Regions from separate parts of the Mesorhizobium sp. C089B genome, predicted to be linked through region 1. Evidence: riboswitches for the same ligand, from Rfam matches in the RefSeq annotation. Region 1 holds a riboswitch; the other holds the start of a gene.

Evidence for each region. Region 1 has a riboswitch for cobalamin ahead of metE (5-methyltetrahydropteroyltriglutamate--homocysteine S-methyltransferase). Riboswitches for the same ligand answer to the same signal wherever they lie in the genome.
Region 2: linked by a shared signal. The riboswitch ahead of NLY44_RS11465 (DUF1636 family protein) and the one ahead of metE (5-methyltetrahydropteroyltriglutamate--homocysteine S-methyltransferase) in region 1 are both predicted to bind cobalamin.

What each region holds. Positions count from the first base shown of each region.
Region 1 covers NZ_CP100469.1:5,815,012-5,818,217, reverse strand. Annotated here, with positions in the region: gene metK (methionine adenosyltransferase) at 1-39, shown strand, start outside; gene NLY44_RS28510 (adenosine kinase) at 148-1,140, shown strand; cobalamin riboswitch at 1,549-1,750, shown strand; gene metE (5-methyltetrahydropteroyltriglutamate--homocysteine S-methyltransferase) at 1,845-3,206, shown strand, end outside.
Region 2 covers NZ_CP100469.1:2,259,454-2,262,659, reverse strand. Annotated here, with positions in the region: gene cobW (cobalamin biosynthesis protein CobW) at 1-809, opposite strand, end outside; gene NLY44_RS11465 (DUF1636 family protein) at 812-1,237, opposite strand; cobalamin riboswitch at 1,276-1,482, opposite strand; gene NLY44_RS11460 (DUF6348 family protein) at 1,540-2,232, opposite strand; gene NLY44_RS11455 (winged helix-turn-helix domain-containing protein) at 2,262-3,206, opposite strand, start outside.

The DNA.
Region 1 (3,206 bases):
GACGAATTGCGTCGCGAGGCAGGACTCGCCGCCCCGTGAGAGCCGCCGGCGAACGGATTGGCAAGCGGAAAGCCCATTTCCACCGGGCAGACCCGCGCCTGGCAGGCGTGGCGAGAAGCCGGCTCGGATTTTTTGGCGGAGACATTGATGCCGGATTATGACGTGCTTTGCATCGGCAATGCCATTGTCGACATCATCGCCCAGTGCGACGAGGCATTCCTCGAGATCAACGGCATCATCAAGGGCGCGATGAACCTGATCGACACGCGCCGCGCCGAACTGCTCTACAGCCGCATGGGCCCGGCGATCGAGGCCTCCGGCGGCAGTGCCGGCAACACGGCGGCCGGCGTAGCCAGCTTCGGCGGACGCGCCGCCTTCTTCGGCAAGGTCTCCAACGATGCGCTGGGCGAAATCTATGCGCACGATATCCATGCACAGGGTGTCGCCTTCGACACCAGGCCGCTCAAGGGCGAGCCGCCGACGGCGCGCTCTATGATCTTCGTCACGCCCGACGGCGAGCGCTCGATGAACACCTATCTCGGCGCCTGCGTCGAGCTTGGCCCTGAGGATGTCGAGGCCGACAAGGCATCCGGCGCCAAGGTTACCTATTTCGAGGGCTATTTGTGGGATCCGCCGCGCGCCAAGGAGGCGATCCGGCAGACGGCGAAGCTCGCACACGAGGCCGGACGCGAAGTGTCGATGACGTTGTCGGATTCGTTCTGCGTCGACCGCTACCGGGACGAGTTCCTCGAGCTGATGCGCTCGGGCACTGTCGACATCGTCTTTGCCAACAGCCACGAGATCAAGTCGCTCTACCAGACAAAATCCTTCGACGAGGCGCTGGCTCAGATCCGCAAGGACTGCAAGATTGCCGCCGTCACCCGTTCCGAAAAAGGCTCGGTGATCGTGCGCGGCGACGAGACCGTGGTCATCGAGGCGACCGCCATCAAGGAGTTGGTCGACACCACCGGCGCCGGCGACCTCTACGCCGCCGGTTTCCTGCATGGCTACACGCAGGGCCGCAACCTCAAGACCTGCGGCCACCTTGGCTCGCTGGCGGCCGGCCTGGTGATCCAGCAGATCGGCCCAAGGCCAAGGCAGAATTTGCGCCGCGAGGCGGAAGGGGCTGGGTTGCTGTAGATGCGCCGGCAACTAACCAGCCGCCCTACTGACGCGATGACCGCAGTGGCGGAACTGTGTCAAAGCTCGCTGATAGCGACAGCCATTCGCTTCGGAGAACTGACCCATGCTGCTGCCGTGAAGCTCGCTGGAGGAGCGGTGCAAGGCGTGCTTGCCATGACGGCATTCACCGTCATCCAGATCGTCACCAGCATTTTCCAGAAGCTCAGCTTGGGGAAGGCCAGTAAGGTTCCTGAGGTAACGGAGAACTCGCGGCGTCCGTCGGACTTGACTTGCGATCACGTCCCACGATGCCGAATGCGGGCAGCAGACTGAATATTTCACAATGCTAGACAAAGGCGTAAAAGCGCGATCACATAACCACATAAACATTTCGTTATGCCTCATTGACAAAAGAGCGCACTGCTGTGATTGTCTGCGTGTCGTGGTTCTCGCGTGCGGCGCTGCCGCAGCGGAGCTAAGAGGGAAGCCGGTGCGATGCCGGCGCTGCCCCCGCAACTGTTAGCGGCGAGCCAACCCCAATCACGTCACTGAGGCGAATACCCTCAGGAAGACGGGTAGAGGCTATGACCCCGCGAGCCAGGAGACCTGCCACGCGAATTACGTCCACGGGCGGGGTGTCTCGGTGGCCGCTGCAACCCGGCGTTGATGCCGGCCTGCTAGCGCCTTCCTTGTCACCGACGCCCCAATCATCGGGGTATGACATGACTGTCTCTCAGCAAATTCCTGTAGCAACGCTCGGCGTGCCGCGCTTCGGTCGTCGGCGAGAACTGAAATTCGCGCTTGAAAGCTACTGGTCCGGAACATCGTCCGCTGGCGACCTTCTCACGACGTCGAAGGCGCTCCGTGCCGCTAGCTGGGAAGAGCAGCGCGATCGCGGCGTGTCGAAAATCCCGTCGAACGACTTCTCGCTTTACGACCATGTGCTCGACACCGCAGCCATGGTCGGGGCCGTTCCATCCCGTTACGGCTGGAATAGCGGCGAGGTCCCACTTGACATCTACTTCGCAATGGCGCGCGGCAACCAGGGTCAGACGGAGGATTGTGGACACGCTGGTTACCAGGAGGAGGCTCATGGACCTGGTGTAACCGCGATGGAAATGACCAAGTGGTTTGACACCAACTACCACTACATTGTGCCGGAACTCGATGATGATCAGACGTTCGCCCTCTCGTCATCGAAGCCGGTCGATTACTTCCTCGAGGCTAAAGCTCTCGGCATTCACACACGCCCAGTCATCCTTGGACCCATCACCTTCCTCAAGCTGGCGAAATCGCCTGCCGAGGGGTTCGGTCCCATCGCGCTCCTACCGCGGCTGCTGCCGGTTTACGAGCAGCTTCTGGAGAGGCTGAAGCTGTCGGGAGCCGACTGGGTGCAGATCGATGAGCCAGCGCTTGTCCTCGATCTGAACCCGAACGAACGAGCTGCGTTCGAATTCGCCTATGGCCAGCTGTCGAAAGCCGCGCCCGAGCTGAAGATCATGCTGGCTACGTATTTCGGGTCGCTGGGAGACAATCTCGAAACCGCGATTTCTCTGCCCCTGGCCGGCCTGCATATTGATCTCGTGCGCGCTCCCGAGCAGCTGGAAACGGTGGCTCGGCTCGCTCCGAAGGATCTGGTGCTCTCGCTTGGCTTGATCGATGGCCGCAACGTCTGGCGTGCGAACCTGCCCGCCATTCTCGACCGCATCAAACCGATCGTCGCCGGCTGGCCCTTGGACCGCGTCGAGATCGCGCCTTCTTGCTCGATGCTGCATCTGCCGATTGATCTGCGCATGGAGACGGAACTCGACGCGGACATCAGGTCGTGGCTCGCCTTCGCGGCCCAGAAGACCGACGAGCTGGTCTTGCTGGCCCGGGCCCTGTCCCAAGGCAGGGATGCGGTGGCAGGCGCGTTGAAAGCGTCTGCCGAGGCTGCCGCCACGCGCGTGACATCCACGAGGATCCATGACCCGCTTGTTCAGGGGCGGATCGCTAGCATTGAGGACAGCGCGAAGCGACGAGAGAGCGCTTTTGGCGAGCGCTCCAGAGTCCAGGCCGGCTCACTCGGGCTGCCGCCGTTCCCG
Region 2 (3,206 bases), 3.2 Mb from region 1:
GCGATCGAGGGGATGTCGACGATGAAGGTGTCGAAATCGTCATGCTCATGATCGAAAGCGCCGTCGTGATGCGACTTGCGGTTCTCGATGTCGTCTTCGACGGCGAGACCGAGGCCAAGCAGCACCGACGGGTCGACCTTGCCATGCGCAGTCGGCACGATTTTTACCGCGCGGGCGGAATGTTCATTGATGATGGCGTTGGCGCGGGCCGAACCGGGGGCGTCCATCAGATCGCTCTTCGACAGGATGATCAAATCGGCGCAGGCGATCTGGTCCTCGAACACTTCTTCGACAGGATCGTCATGGTCGAGCGTCTCGTCCTGAGCGCGCTGTGCCTGCAAAGCGTCCATGTCGTTGGCGACGCGGCCTTCGGCCAGCGCCGGGCCGTCTACCACGGCGATGACACCGTCGACGGTTACCCGGCTCTTCACGCTCGGCCACTGGAACGCCTGGACCAGCGGCTTGGGCAGAGCCAGGCCCGAGGTCTCGATCAGGATGTGGTCAACCTTCGGTGTCAGCGCGAGGATCTTGTCGAGGGCGGGCACGAAATCGTCGGCGACTGTACAGCAGATGCAGCCATTGGCCAGTTCGACGATGTTTTCCTCGGGGCAGGTGTCGATGCCGCAGCCTTTCAGGATTTCCCCGTCGATGCCGATGTCGCCGAACTCGTTGACGATGATGGCGATGCGCTTGCCGCCGGCATTTTCCAGGAGATGGCGGACCAGCGTCGTCTTGCCGGCGCCGAGGAAGCCTGTAACGACAGTGCAGGGAACACGGGAGAGGTTGGCGGCCGGGTTTGAAGCGTTCATCGTCAGTCCTTCAGCATGTCGAGGGGTGGGATGCGGGCAACGAGGCCGCGCTTGAGGCTATCGGGCCGGCCGCGCCACGGGATGAGGCCGTCGGCCGAAGTCGCGAAGAGCTTTGCGCCGGTAACGAGGTCGGCGCCGCTGGTTGCGGTCAGATCGCCGAAGACATAGCTCCAGCAGCCATCGCGCAGGATCGCGGCGCTGAGGCGGCGCTTGCAATTGCCGAGACATTCGGCGGTGCGGACCCGGATATCGCCGGCAGCGGCGCGGCGTGTGTCCTCAGCCAGCAATTCGCCGGCGCGCGGATGGGCGTCGGAACCGGTCTCATCGCGGCAGGAGGCGCAGACGATGACGGTCACGCCGGTCAGGGCGTCGTTGTCGCCGGACGCAATGTCCGTTGTGCCAGCCGAAAAACTGCTGTTCTGGTCCAAAAACCGTGCTCCTTGCCCGGAAACCCGCCAGGCGATCGGATACTTTGTCTCAGACGGCAGGTCTCCTGGCTCGCGAGTCATTGCCTTGGTTAGCCGCCTTCCCGGTGTTACCCAGTGGCTTTCGGCCTTGGCTCTTCGCTTACAGTTGCGGGGACAGCCGCGGATTTGGGATTTTTTCGTCCCGCACCGCATTCCCTCTTGGCCCTTGCCGTTGCGGGCAGGGGACCGTCTGGAGCGGATTTAGGCTTTTGCAGGCAGCGGTGTCAACGCACGGCTACGACATGGCGATGTCGGCAGGGCTGTCATGTCCCGGCTTCCGGCAGTGCCAGGATGACCTGTCGGATAGCTTGATAGCCATCGCTATAGTCCCAGTCATGACCGACAGCCAGATTCTGTCCCTCATGCCAAACCGCGTTGTCCAGAAGGACTTCGGCACTAATCAGCGTGCCCTTCAAGCCTGCCAGAAAGGTCCGGACAAAATGGCTTCCGGGGGGTACCGAAGCTGTGAACAGCTTTTCCAGCTTGGCATAGAATGCTGGATAGCCTGGTGTCAGCGAGCATAGCTCGGTTGTGGCCTGGGAAATGACCGGGCCGCTATAGATTTTCCAGCGGGCATCTTTTCGCCAGATCTTCCAACTGGCGCTGCTTCGCTGCCAAAGCTCTATTTCGGCCTGCATGTTCTCGCAGACGTGATCGGCCAGTCCCTCAATGGCCACATGGAAAACACCACGGAGAAACTTTTCAAACGCCTGGTTCAGTTCCTGTTCGCGCGTGTCGCCGAAGCCAGCAAAGGATTCAATGACCGGCTGAACATCAAGCAGCGGAGAAAAAATGTAGATTTCCAGGACCAGCCGGTCAGAACTCGTCTCGAACACCTCAGCCTCAAACCGAAGCTGCTTCGATTGGAGCATGACGTCCCTATCTCTGCGGACTGCATCTATTCCATGCGCAATGAGGGCGCCATGGATCATGTCGAGCACTTTGTCCGATGCCATTGCACAACCTACGAGGCTTATTGAGGCGTCTATGACAGACGCTGCAAGGGTTGGCCATCTCTCTCGCTAGCCAATGCCGGCCCCAGATTGCCGGCCGGCGTCACTTCGATGCGCTCAAGGCCAAGCCAGCCCTGCATCTCCTTTAGTTCCTCGAAAAGCTGTGCGGTGGTCTCAGGCGGTGCGCCTGCTTCGGCATAGGCGGCGTGGACGCGTAAGACACTCGCAGGCCGGTCGGCCTTGAGGTCGACGCGGGCGACGATCTTGTCGCCGAGCAAGAAAGGCAGCACGTAATAGCCATATTGCCGCTTGTCGGCCGGGGTGTAGATCTCGATGCGGTAGCGGAAATCGAAGAGACGCTCGGTGCGCGCGCGCTCGAAGACCACCGGATCGAAGGGGGCCAGCAAGGCGCGGGCCTCGATCTTTCGCGGCAGGCGGGCGTCCCTATAGAGGTAAGCCGGCTTGTCCCAACCTTCGACGTTTACCGGCAGCAACTCGCCCATCTCGACCAGTTCCTCCAACCGGCCCTTCATGTCGGCCGGCGACAAGCGGAAATAATCGCGCAGGTCACCCGACGTCGCGATGCCGTGGGCGCGGGCAGAAATGCGCAGCAATTCGCGGTGCGCGTCCTCGGCGGCCGGCACCGGCAGATCGAGGATCGCCTGCGGCAGCACGCGCTCGGGCAGGTCATAGAAGCGTTCGAAGCCACGGCGGTGCGCCGTGGTGATGCGTCCGGCCCAGAAGAGCCATTCGAAGGCGTGCTTGGCGTGGCTCCAGCCCCACCAGCCGCCCGAACCTTTCTGGCCTTCCAGTGCCGAAGCGGCAATCGGGCCGCGCTCGGCGACCGCGCGGTAGATCTCTTCGATATAGGCGGCGTGCTCGCGGCCCCATTTGGCGAGGCCGAGATACATTTCGTCGCCTTGCTCGGCCCGCTGCATGCGCCAGCGCATCAGCGGGTAGGTCTCGACCGGCAGGAA